3 regions of the Tumebacillus lipolyticus genome follow, and region 3 is predicted to be linked to each of the others. Evidence: riboswitches for the same ligand, from Rfam matches in the RefSeq annotation. Region 3 holds a riboswitch; each other region holds the start of a gene.
The links. A riboswitch is a leader RNA that binds a small molecule or an ion and turns the genes downstream of it on or off. The one in region 3 is predicted to bind S-adenosylmethionine.
Positions count from the first base shown of each region.

Region 1 (4,401 bases), 230 kb from region 3:
AACTTCTGCGTGGTCACTTGGTTTTCGTCGATGTTCAGCTTGCCGATCGCCAGCTTGCCAGCCGTCTCGGAAGCAACATCTTCGAGAACGGGAGCGAGCATGCGGCACGGGCCACACCAAGTTGCCCAGAAATCGACGAGGATCGGAGTTTCCGAATCCTTGATCGACTGTTCAAAGTTTGCATCGGTGATCGTCAAGATTGCTTCAGATGCCATGGGTTCATACCTCCGTACAAAAAGGAAATTATACTGCGACTACTTCTCTGATCTCAGGAACAGATGCGCGGATCGTGCGCTCGATGCCCATCTTCAGGGTCATCGTGCTCATCGGGCAACCGCCGCAAGCGCCAGTCATGCGGATTTGCGCGATGCCAGTCTCACCGTCTACTTCAACCAGTTCAGCATCGCCGCCGTCCGCTTGCAGACCTGGGCGAATCTTGTCGAGTGCTTCTTGAACGCGTGTGCGAAGATCTTCCATCGTGAATGCCTCCATTTCGTTCTTCCAATTGTCATTCTGTGCATACGCAACTAGTATAGGCGGAAGAAATACCGCTCATTCGATGCGCCGCACCTTGTTTTTATTTTACCCTAGTATAGAAAACGTGGGAAGGATTGTATGTGACCTGTGTTACATCTCTTTTTCTATTCTATTCGCACCGAACGCGATTGTTCACCGTTTTCCTTCCCATTCCTCATAAAATTGTTCCAAGAAAGCTTCCATCACCTGATGTCGCCCCTCCGCCATCCGCTTGGCATACGGCGTGTTCATCAGCTCTTTGAGCTTGAGCAGCTTTTCATAAAAATGGTTGATCGCGGTCGACTTGCCCTTGCGGTACTCCTCGCGGGTCATGGCGGTGCGCGGCTTCAGATGCGGATCGTGCGCCAGCTGTCCCTTTGCCCCCGAATAGGCGAACGTGCGGGCGATTCCGACCGCCCCGAGCGCATCGAGACGATCCGCATCCTGCACGACCGCACCTTCCAGCGTGCGCATGCCTGAACGGTCGCCCCCTTTGAACGACATCGTCGAGATGATCTCCATCACGTGCTCGATCACCGCTTCGTCTGCGCCCTGTCGCGCCAGCCATCCCCGCACCTTGGCCAATCCGACCGCTTCGCTCTCGTTCAGCTTCTCATCGGCGATGTCGTGCAGGAGCGCCGCCAACTCGACGACCAAAAGGTCGGCACCCTCCGCTTCGCCAATTTTTTTGGCCGTCTGCCACACTCGATAGATATGCCAGTAATCATGACCTGAGCTATCCTGCCCCAATTCTTCCTGCACATACCGCTCGGCTGCTAAGATGATCTCTCTTTGCTTCATCGCTCTTCCTCCTGCGTGCGTCTGCTGTGATTTCGTCTCCGATCGCGAGCGCTCTCCGCTACCAGTTTACCAGTTTTTGTGCAGGGTGCAACATTCACTGCCGCCGAAGAACGACAGCGGTCATTCCCCCTCCCCGCTCGCCTCCGCGTCCTTGTCTCCTTCCCCCTCCTCATCTTTCAGCTTGGGCAGGGTGATCGACGGCAGCGGCATCTGCTGGCTCGACGTGGTGGAACCGACCGTCTCCCCTTTGGCGTTAAACACCATCTGCGGCACATCGCCGACCAAAAAGAGATAGGCGATCGGCACTTTCGTCCGCACTTCTGACGGGGTGGTCGCAAACGGGACGATCACCGACGTATGGACATCGATATCAAGATAGAGGATGTGCACCGTCTGGTTGATCCCCTCCTCCTTCGTCTCCCATCCGATCTCCGACTTGACGTTGCCGACCGGCTCGATCGTCACCGGGATGTCTGGGCCAAACTGGGACAGAAAGGGCGAGCCGACCGCCTGCCCGACCGGGATGTACATCTTTTTCTCCTGCAGGTTCTGCAAGACGCCCTGAATGCTTTTCGTCACTTCGTTTTGAATGCGCGACGCTTCGACCATATTAAAGTATCCGGCCGTCACCTTGCCGCCGCTATTCGTCTTCAAATCGATCAGCTTGCTGTAGTTCGTCTCCTCGGAGATCCGCTCGACGATCGAGTTGTTGATCGCCTCTGTCGCGATGTGCCGCGAGTTCTCCTCCGCCACTTTGATAAAGGTGGGACGCAGGTTGTGCTCCACAAAATAGATGCTCTGCAAGATGAAGAACACGAACAGGACGAGCAGGGAGAACAGGATCAAGCGCCAGTTGAGTCGCTTCTTCGCACCTCTGATCTTCATCGCCATCCCGCTTCCTCCTCTCCTCGTACTCATCTCTATGCGGACGATCATCAAACAATCCATTGACACATCCCTTTCAAAGGTGATAGTATCAGTCCAACAACATAAGGAACTCTTATCCAGAGAGGCGGAGGGAACTGGCCCTGTGAAGCCTCGGCAACCTTTTTGATCAGGTGCTAATTCCAGCAAAGCAATTCGCTTTGGCAGATAAGAGAGGACTCGTAGGAAAACGTACACTACCCTCTTCTTGGCAGCCGAGAAGAGGTTTTTTTATGCCCGAATCAGAGGAGGAACCACCAGTATGAGCTCAGTGCCGATACAGACCCAACTCACCCGCAAGATCCTCATCCTCGATGGAGCGATGGGAACGATGCTACAGCAGGAAAACTTGACCCCCGACGACTTTGGCGGCGACGAATTAGACGGGTGCAACGAGAATCTCGTCCTGACGCGTCCCGATGTGATTCAGAAAATTCATGAAGCATACTTAGAAGCGGGCGCCGACATCATCGAGACCAACACGTTCGGCGCTACCTCGCTCGTGCTGGCCGAATACGATCTCGCCGCCAAGACGGACGAGATCAACCGCGAGGCTGTTCGACTCGCCAGAGCGGCGGTCGCCAACTACTCGACACCAGAATGGCCGCGCTATGTGGCCGGCGCGATCGGTCCGACGACCAAGTCGCTGTCGGTGACCGGAGGGGTCACGTTCGACGAGTTGGTCGCGACCTATTATCAACAGGCGCGAGCGCTGGTGGAGGCGGGCGCAGACGTGCTGCTCTTGGAGACGATCCAGGACACGCTGAACGTCAAGGCGGCCAGCATCGGCGTGCGCCGCGCCTTCGAGGAGCTCGGGCAGGAACTTCCGGTGATGATCTCCGGCACGATCGAGCCGATGGGCACGACGCTCGCCGGGCAGAACATCGAATCGTTCTACATCTCCTTGGAGCACCTGCGCCCGATCTCGATCGGCCTGAACTGCGCGACCGGACCGGAGTTTATGCGCGATCATCTGCGCTCCCTGTCGGAGCTCGCCCAGTGTGCCGTCTCCTGCTATCCGAACGCCGGGCTGCCCGACGAGGACGGTCACTACCATGAGACGCCGCAAGGGTTGGCCAAAAAGCTGCGCGGCTTTGCGGAAAAGGGCTGGCTGAACATCGCCGGGGGCTGTTGTGGCACCACGCCCGCCCACATCCGCGCGCTTCACGAAGAGTTGAGCACCGTGACCCCGCGCACCGCGCAACAGTCGCACGCGCCTGCCGTCTCCGGCATCGAGACGGTGTTTGTCGAGCCGGACAACCGTCCGCTGATCGTCGGCGAGCGAACCAACGTGCTCGGCTCGCGCAAGTTTCGCAACCTGATCGTCGAAGGCAAATATGAGGAAGCGTCCGAGGTTGCCCGCGCCCAGGTGAAGAAAGGTGCTCACGTGATCGACGTCTGTCTGCAGGACCCGGACAGAGACGAGCATCAGGACATGGAGTCGTTCCTCAACTTCGTAACCAAAAAGATCAAGACGCCGCTGATGATCGACTCGACCGATCCGACCGTCTTCGATCTGGCGCTCAAACATGTGCAAGGCAAAGCGATCCTCAACTCGATCAACCTAGAGGATGGCGAAGAGAAGTTTGCCGAGGTCGTTCCGTTGATCAAGCGCTATGGCGCCGCTGTGGTCGTCGGCACGATCGACGAGCAGGGCATGGCGGTCACTCGCGAACGCAAGCTGGAAGTGGCCAAGCGCTCCTACGATCTGCTGGTCGGCAAATACGGAATGAATCCTCAAGATCTGATCTTCGACCCGCTGGTCTTCCCCTGCGGCACTGGCGATGAGCAGTACATCGGGTCCGCCCCCGAGACGATCGAGGGCATTCGCCTGATCAAAGAAGCGCTGCCCGAATGTCAGACGATCCTCGGGGTCTCCAACGTTTCTTTCGGCTTGCCGGGCGCCGGCCGCGAAGTGCTGAACGCGGTGTTCCTCTATCACTGCACCAAGGCGGGGCTCGACTATGCGATCGTCAACTCCGAGAAGCTGGAGCGCTACGCCTCGATCCCGGAAGAAGAGCGCAAGATGTCTGAGGAGTTGCTCTTCCAGATCGACGATGAGAAATTGGCCCGCTTCACCGCGTTCTACCGCGAGAAAAAGGTGACGACGACCGTCGCCGTCTCCACGATGACGCTTGAAGAGCGGCTGGCCAACTACGT
Region 1 covers NZ_JBHUIO010000002.1:1,140,056-1,144,456, forward strand. Annotated here, with positions in the region: gene trxA (thioredoxin) at 1-215, opposite strand, end outside; gene ACFSOY_RS04410 (NifU family protein) at 244-477, opposite strand; gene ACFSOY_RS04415 (HD domain-containing protein) at 670-1,317, opposite strand; gene yunB (sporulation protein YunB) at 1,438-2,208, opposite strand; SAM riboswitch class I at 2,315-2,416, shown strand; gene metH (methionine synthase) at 2,504-4,401, shown strand, end outside.
Region 1: another riboswitch for S-adenosylmethionine. It lies ahead of metH (methionine synthase); the one in region 3 lies ahead of ACFSOY_RS05015 (methionine ABC transporter ATP-binding protein).

Region 2 (4,401 bases), 870 kb from region 3:
CGTATAGTTAGAGAAATCAAAACGGGGGGAAACAGATGGCGACGATCGAAGATTTTTTAAAGTTGGATATCCGTGTAGGCACGGTGATAAAAGCAGAACCATTTCCAGAAGCGCGAAAACCTGCGATCAAGCTGGAGATCGATTTTGGTGAGATCGGGATCAAATGCTCTTCGGCGCAAATTACCAAGCGATACGAACCGGAGCAGCTGATCGGCAGACAGGTGATCGCAGTCGTCAATTTTCCCGCTCGGCGCATTGCCGGTTTCAAATCTGAAGTTTTGGTGATCGGCGGTGTGCCAGAAGAGGGGGATGTGGTGCTCTTGCGGCCAGATGAACCGATTCAAAATGGTACACCGATCGCCTAGCGTGTAGAAACCCTTCAGACATTGCTCTGAAGGGTTTCTGTCTGTGTTTGAGCGGTAGGGATCGCCGAGGATCTCTGTCTGGATGCAACACTTTTGATTACGCCCGCGCTTTCATCCGCGTCAAAAGCTTTCGCTCCTGTTCGATCTTTTCATAGCGCCGCGGATCGGAACCGCCGCCCCCCTGTTCGAGCTTGAGCAGAAAGAAGGCCAGCACGACCGCAAGGGCTGCGAGCCCTGCCATGATCAGAAACATCAGCTTTGGCGTATCCATCAGCGCTCCGAAGATCGGTGGGCCAGCTGCAACTCCTAAAAAGCGCACACTGCCATACAAAGAGGTGACCGCACCGCGCTCCGCCTGTTGGACAGCGGAGGTGATCAGCGTGTTTAAGCAGGGGAGCACAAGACCGGTGCCCACGCCTGTGATCACCAGCAGCCCGAGCGACACGTATGGATTTTTAAAAAAGGCGGCCACAGCGAGCGGTGCTCCGATCAACGTCAACCCGACCAGGATCAAGATCCTCATCAGCTGAATGTTCTTCTTGATCTTCGTTCCGGTCACGTAGGAGACGGTGCACATCGCCAAGAGTGGGATCGCGAGGATCGCACCGCGCAGCAGATCGGCAACCTTGTAGGTTTCTTCGAGGAGCTGGGCGATATAAAAGAGCACACCAAACAGGATGAACAGGGCGAGCGCACCGGCAAAATAGGCGGTGAGCAACCACTTGGCCTGTTTTTGAAAGATCTTTTTTAACGAGCCTACATAGGCGCGAAACGATTGTGATCGACCTTGTTTCTTCGGCTCTTTGACCAAAAAGTAGACAAGAGCTGCCGAGAGGAGACAGATCAGCGGAAAGGCGAAAAACGCCGCATACCAGACGAGCAAAGCGAGCAGAGAGCCGAGGATTGGGGAGACCACCTTGCCGAACCCGTTGGCCGCTTCGATCAGGCCGAGCGACTTCGAACGAGCAGCGCCGCTCCAAATGTCGCCGGCGAGCGCCATCGCGATCGGCGCCGTTCCTGCCGCTCCGATCCCCTGCAGCACGCGCCCGACCATGATCACCGCGTACGGTTTGTCGATCAGCCAAGCTGCGAGGCCGGCGATGATGCCGCCCGCTCCGTAAAGGAGCAACGAGGGGACGATGACGATTTTGCGGGAGAAATGATCGGACAGAAAGCCGGCGAGAGGGATGATCACGCCTGCGGGAACGGAGAACAGGGTGACGACGAGCGAAGCTTGAAATTTGGAAATCCCGATCTCCTGCTGCATCTGTGGCAGGATGGGGATGAGCATCGAGTTGCCTAGCACCATGATCAACGGCACGGTTGCCAGCGCGAAGAGCGGCCAGAAGCGGATCGCATGTTTCGATTGGGTCGCAGTCATGGTGTCACTCCTTGAGAGTCAGATCGAATCAGCATTAGTTTGCTACCGTCTTGACCAGCTATGAGTGACAATATTATGCTTGACAACAGCAGATGCAGGCGGTATGTTTAGATCATTCAAACTAAAAAGAAAAGATTCTCTTATCAAGAGTAGGCGGAGGGACTGGCCCGATGATGCCACGGCAACCGACACGATTTTTGTGCACGGTGCCAATTCCAACAGATTGCGAGAGCGATCTGGCAGATGAGAGAAAGCGCTCTTTGTGGATTCCAAAGACCTTTCTCGACTCGGGAGAGGTCTTTTTACATTCAGGAGGAATTCGCATGCATTTGGATACCTGTTTAGCGCAAATCGGCAACAATAAGCAAGATGTGACCGGGGCGATCTCGACACCGATCTATCATTCGACGACCTATCGTCACCCGCGGCTTGGCGAGAGCACCGGATTTGATTATACGCGTACGAAAAACCCGACCCGTCAGACGCTCGAAGATGCGATCGCCACCCTGGAGTGCGGGGTGAGAGGGTTTGCCTACGGCTCGGGGATGGCGGCGATCGCAGGCGTGCTCGGGCTGTTCGGTCAGGGCGACCATCTGCTCGTCTCCCATGATCTGTACGGGGGGACCTATCGACTGCTGGAACAGATCTTACCGCGTCAAGGCATCACGACGACGTTTGTCAACACAGAAGATCTGACCGAGGTGGCAGCCGCACGGCAGGAAAATACGCGAGCGATCTTCATCGAGACCCCGACCAATCCGACGATGCGGATCACCGATCTGCGCGAGGTGATCGGATGGGCAAAAGGGTACGGGTTGATCACGATCGTGGACAACACGTTTATGACGCCCTATCTGCAGCGCCCGCTCACGCTGGGCGCCGATGTGGTGGTGCACAGTGCGACCAAATATTTGGGCGGGCACAACGATGTGCTGGCAGGTGTTGCGGTCGCGCGCGAAGAGGAGTTGGCGGAGCGAATCTACTTTTTGCAAAACTCGATCGGTGCAACGCTCGGTCCGCAGGACGCGTGGCTGCTGATGAGAGGGATGAAGACGCTCGCGCTGCGCATGGAGCGACATCAGCAAAACGCGCAAGTTCTGGCCGAGTGGCTCGATGGGCATCCTCTGGTGAAAAAAGTCTACTACCCGGGCCTTGCCGCTCATCAGGGGCGGGAGGTGCACATCTCCCAAGCGGAAGGATACGGCGGGATGCTGTCGTTCGAACTGGTATCCGAACGGCTGGTCGAACCGCTGTTGCGACATCTTGATCTGATCGCTTTCGCCGAGTCTTTGGGCGGCGTGGAGTCGCTGATCACCTACCCGGCCAGGCAGACGCATTTCGATGTGCCAGAGGAGATTCGCAACAGCTTAGGTGTGACCGATTCGCTCTTGCGACTGTCGGTCGGCATCGAGCACGATCGCGATCTGATCGAGGACCTCGCACGAGCGTTTGAAGCTTCGGAGCGCGAGATCGCAGAACAGGAAGGGGAGTTGGTCTAATTGAAGGAGAACCAAGAGCTGTCATTTGCGACCCGTCTGTTGCATACGGGCAATGAGATCGATCGAACGACAGGCGCATCAGCTGTGCCGATCTACCAAGCATCGACCTTTCATCAAGAGGATGTCGACCAGGCGCAACCGTATGAGTACGCCCGCTCAGGCAATCCGACGCGCGAGGCGCTGGAGCGGACGATCGCAACGCTCGAAGGGGGAACGCGAGGCTTTGCATTCGCCTCTGGCATGGCGGCGATCTCCACCGCGCTGCTGCTCTTTTCGGCAGGCGATCATCTGATCGCGACCGACGACATCTACGGTGGGACGTTTCGGATCTTGACGACCGTGCTCAACCGGCTGGGGATCGAGACCACCTTTGTCGATGTGACCGACCTGGAGAACATTCGGGCAGCGATCCGACCGAACACGAAAGGATTGCTCTTAGAAACGCCTTCCAACCCACTGCTGCAGATCACCGATCTGGCCGGAGCGGCGAAGCTGGCCAAGGAGCACGGGCTGCTGACGATCGTGGACAACACGTTCCAGACCCCGTATCTACAGCGTCCGCTCGATCATGGCATCGACGTGGTGGTGCACAGCGCAACCAAGTTCCTCGGCGGACATTCGGACGTCGTTGCAGGGCTTGCGGTCACGAAAGATCAAGCGCTGGGACACCGACTGAAGCAGTTGCAAAACTCGTTTGGCGCTGTGCTTGGCCCGCAGGATTGCTTCTTGCTGCAGCGGGGGATCAAAACATTAAAAGTGCGCATGGACGCTTCTTGCGATGGCGCTGAGCTTGTGGCGCGCTGGCTGGCGAACCGAGAAGAGGTGGCGAAAGTGTACTATCCCGGGCTTGCCGCGCACAAAGGGCATGGTGTGCATCTGGAGCAGTCGAGCCGCTCGGGTGCGGTGCTGTCGTTCGATCTGGGAACTGAAGAGCGGGCCAAAAGGCTGATGCGGGCGGTAAAACTTCCGCTCGTGGCAGTCTCGCTCGGCGGGGTGGAGAGCATCCTGTCCTATCCGGCAACGATGTCACACTCGGGGATGCCGAAAGAGGAGCGCCACAAGCGAGGAATCTCAGACGGTCTGCTGCGCCTATCGGTCGGCTTGGAAGATCCGGAAGACATCATCGCCGATCTGGAACAGGCGTTACAAAACGGTT
Region 2 covers NZ_JBHUIO010000002.1:499,305-503,705, reverse strand. Annotated here, with positions in the region: gene csaA (chaperone CsaA) at 36-365, shown strand; gene ACFSOY_RS01715 (MFS transporter) at 463-1,746, opposite strand; SAM riboswitch class I at 1,884-1,996, shown strand; gene ACFSOY_RS01710 (trans-sulfuration enzyme family protein) at 2,070-3,245, shown strand; gene ACFSOY_RS01705 (trans-sulfuration enzyme family protein) at 3,264-4,401, shown strand, end outside.
Region 2: another riboswitch for S-adenosylmethionine. It lies ahead of ACFSOY_RS01710 (trans-sulfuration enzyme family protein); the one in region 3 lies ahead of ACFSOY_RS05015 (methionine ABC transporter ATP-binding protein).

Region 3 (4,401 bases):
CACATAGTCGGTGAACGGAACGATCTCCAGCTTGACGCCTTCCTGTTCCAGCTTCGGTGCAACTTGCTTGAGAATTTCTTCGTGCGGCACAGGTGACGCGCCCACTTTTAAGGTGACCACTTTCGAACCATCTTTCGCACCAGATGTGCCATCTTCTTTCGCGTTGTCTGTGCCGCATCCGATCAGAGAGGCGGTGAGCAGGAGGGTCATCGCGCCGAGCAACAATTTTTTCATGATTGAATCATCCTTTCTGGATTGGGTTTTATTTTCGTCTGAAGTAGGCGACAAGCTTGTCACCGAACAGCTGAAACACTTGAACTAACAGGATCATGATGATCGTGGCGACGATCGTCACATCGTTTTGGAAGCGCTGATAGCCGTAGCGAAGCGCGAGGTCGCCGAGACCTCCACCGCCGATCGCGCCTGACATCGCCGAGTAGCCGACCAGCGTGACCAAGGTGATCGTCAGGCCTGCGAGAATGCCCGGTCGAGCTTCCGGGATCAACACCCGGGTGATGATCTGCAAGGTCGAAGCGCCCATCGACTGGGCCATCTCGATCACACCCCGATCCACTTCACGCAGAGAAGTTTCGACAAGCCGCGCGAAAAAGGGGGCGGTGCCGATCACCAGCGGCGGAATCGCAGCTGACACGCCGATCGATGTGCCGACCAGCAGTTTGGTAAACGGAATGATCAAGATCAGCAAGATGATAAAGGGTATCGAACGAAAAACGTTGATCACCGTAGACAGCACTTGATAGGCAAATCGATTGTGCAGGAGCTGGCCTGGGGCGGTCAGGTAGACCAAGACTCCGAGCGGGAGACCGATCAGCGCGGTAAACAGCGTGGCGATCCCGACCATGTACAGCGTTTCGAGCAGCGTTTTCCAGATCTCCGGCCATACCACATTGGGGAACAGCTCGATCAATAGCGCCTCCATCACCCGATCACCTCCACGTCGAGCCCTCGCGCCTGCATCGTCGCTACAGCTCGGTCAACATCCGCCCTGATGCCGCTCAGCTCCAGCTCCAGCTGTCCGTACGGGGTATCTTTCATTCGCGAGATCGTGCCATGCAGGATGTTAAATGCGACCGACTCTCGCTGTAACACCTCAAACATGATCGGCTGGAAGGTCACTTCGCCCAGAAACGTCACCCGCACGATACATCGCGTCTCCTTTCCGGTCGCTTGCGAAGAGAAATTTTGGCGGAGCAGCCCATCCGACCATTCAAAGCGGCTGACCTGCGCGACAAACTCTTGGGTAATTTCCTGTTGCGGCCGCAGAAACACTTCTGCCACCTTGCCCGCTTCGACGATCTCCCCATTGTCGATGACAGCCACCCGATCACAGATCTCCTGGATGACCTGCATTTCGTGTGTGATCAAGATGATGGTGATGCCCGTCTTCCGGTTGATGTCTGCCAGCAGGCGCAAGATCGACTGCGTCGTCATCGGATCGAGCGCTGATGTCGCTTCATCGCAGAGCAAAACTTTTGGATCGTTCGCCAGCGCTCTGGCAATCCCGACGCGCTGCTTCTGCCCGCCTGAAAGCTGGCTCGGATACTTTTTCGCATGTTCGGAAAGTCCGACCAGTTTCAGCAGTTCATTCACTCTGCTGTCCACTTCCGCTTTTGACTTTTTGGCGAGTCGAAGGGGAAACGCTACGTTTTCAAAGATCGTGCTCGAAGAGATCAGATTAAAATGTTGGAAGATCATGCCGATGTCTTGGCGCGCCTTTTGCAGCTCGCGTTTGCTCAGCGTGGTCAGATCGACTCCGTCGATGATCACAGAGCCTTGCGTGGGGCGTTCAAGCAGGTTGATACAGCGGATCAAAGTGGATTTGCCCGCACCGCTGTGGCCGATCACTCCAAATATTTCACCCTGTTCGATCGTGATATCGATTCGTTTGAGAGCGGTGACCGCTTTCTTGTTTACAACGTAGTCCTTGCGAAGATTTTGCAACTTGATCATGGTCTCGCTCTCCTCCTGTCTTCGTAGAATTCTTACCATTTTCATAAAAAACGTCATAAAAAACGTCATAAAAAAATGCCCTTCCGCAAACGAAGGACACAAGGCGATCAACTCTTGCATCTTTCATCTGCCGAAACAACGTTTCGCAGGAATTGGCACCATTTCAGCTCGTTGCCACACGAACTGACGGTTGCCGGGTTTCACAGGGCCAGACCCTCCACCTCTCTTGATGAAAGCACGAAAGTATTAAGTTATCAGATCGGGATTCTTGGTTTAGTGCTGGACTATGAATTGGAGTATAGCACGTTGTTTCTTCTGGTGTCAACAACCCTATGAGAAAAAGTATTGCACATTTGGTAGTTTCCTTTGCCTGCACCAATCTTTGCTTCGTGTAGAGCGGAGATCGATCGGTGACAATAGAATCGCGGGTTGATCACATCTCCGCCAATCTGACGTGCTGAGGAGGCTGACACATTGAAAAAGTTTACTGCCCTCGCAGGTGTACTTTTGCTCTCGTCATCCCTGCTCGCTGCTTGTACGCCAAATGCTGCTCCGAACGTGAAAGATCGAGTCGGCAGCTATAGTACGGACCGTGGTGGCCGTATTATGGACAACAACAGAATCGGCGTTCGCAACACCCCATATGACCAAGACCGCCTGGGGGTCAGAGACAACATCGGGCCGGATCGAGGCCCGAACGTGTTGACCAATGATGCTCGCACTCGACAGGATGCTGCCTTCCGCAATATGCGCACCGACCAGTCGTTGAAAGCGCGGGTGGAATCGATCCCTGGCATCCGCACTGCTCACGTGCTGGTTGCGGGCAACGTTGCCTATGTCGGTATCAACCAAGGCACCGCTTTGCGCGGTGACGGCAACCGCGCCGGCACGCTCACCCGTGACATGCCGCCGATGGCAGCTCGCGATCAAACGATGCACGACGTGAACCGCAACATCCGCGGCGGCACTGTGACACCGTACGGCGATGGGCGCAACATCGGATTGAGCGGCTTGACGCCCCAAACGCCTACCACTCCGAGCAACTATGGGACAAACATCATGGGAGCGACTGATGGGACGCGGAATCTGAATCGGGCAGGCACGTACACCGCACCGGCTCAGTCTGATGTTTCCAACGATGTGAAACAGCGTGTCGTCGCCGCTGTCAAGCAGGCGAACCCGTCGATCACGACCGTCTACGTGTCGGCAAACCCAGGGCTGTATAACCGGATGGACGCGTTTGTTCGCGATACAGTCTCAGGTCATCCGATCCGTGGACTTGGCGATCTTGGCGATATGTTGCGTCGTATGTTCCCCACCACCGGAGGAACTGGAGTCGGCACCGCTGGCACTCCGGGCACTCCTGGTCCAACGACAGGCGGCACCGCACCTGGTGTCACCAACGTGACGCGCTAGCAAGCATGATCAGAGTGATGAACCTCGTCTGCGGACGAGGTTTTTCTTTGCCTTTGCCGTTTTTCATTTCCGCTGCCTTTGCTCAGAAAAACCTCTGCTCGACGAGCAGAGGTTAAAGGGTTTGATCGATATCGGGAAAGCTACAAGGCTACATCAGATCACGGCGTTCCAGCTGAAAGTCGCCGACATGCTCATCTTGATAGTTCATCGTAAAGGAGATGCATTCCGCATCTGTCTCCGAAAACTCTCGCGCCAAGCATCGCGCAACATCTGTCGTCTCATCCTCATCCATATCGCTCCACAGGTCGACTCTCCCCGACACATTGCTGCCGATCTCGTCAACTGAGACGAGTCCATACGTGCGATGCTCTTCATCGTGCAGCTGATATTTTGTGTGCTCGCCATCTTGAAAGACGACAGACAGGTGAAAAGGCTCCTCATCAGCAAGCGCACCATCGATGATGTATCCCTGATCATCATCGTAGAGCAAGTCAGCTTCTTCGGCTGCTGTGATCTGGAAGTCTTCTTCGAAGCCTTCCGCTTCGTAAATGTCTTCCTCGTCTAACAACAGATCTGCATTTTCCTCATCTGCGATGTCGATCGGCTCCATCTCCACGATCGATGAAATATCCCCATACATCATCACGACTGAGCTATCTTGGACATTCAGTGCGGAGCCGAGATGATGGATGTAGGTGCGCACTTCGTCGGTGACGTGCTCCAGCTGCTCCTCATCCACACGGCGGGTGTCGATCTGAATCGTGCCAGTCATGCTGTCACCTTCCCTGTAGATGAGATACAGGTCTCCTGCCCACTCACCGTTGAAATAGATGCTCGTTGTCTCGCCACCGATTGTGCGCAGTTCTGGCTTCATCACAACGTCCATTTGATCTCCTCCCTTTTGACAAAGAGTCGTAACTAGTATGTGATCACGGAGATCAAACTACGTTGGTAATGATAGCAATCTCGCCTCGCTCGGTGGCGTCCTAGTGGATGAGCCGTAGAAAATAAAAA
Region 3 covers NZ_JBHUIO010000002.1:1,371,069-1,375,469, forward strand. Annotated here, with positions in the region: gene ACFSOY_RS05005 (MetQ/NlpA family ABC transporter substrate-binding protein) at 1-234, opposite strand, end outside; gene ACFSOY_RS05010 (methionine ABC transporter permease) at 263-940, opposite strand; gene ACFSOY_RS05015 (methionine ABC transporter ATP-binding protein) at 940-1,971, opposite strand; SAM riboswitch class I at 2,092-2,207, opposite strand; gene ACFSOY_RS05020 (YhcN/YlaJ family sporulation lipoprotein) at 2,446-3,387, shown strand; gene ACFSOY_RS05025 (hypothetical protein) at 3,536-4,273, opposite strand.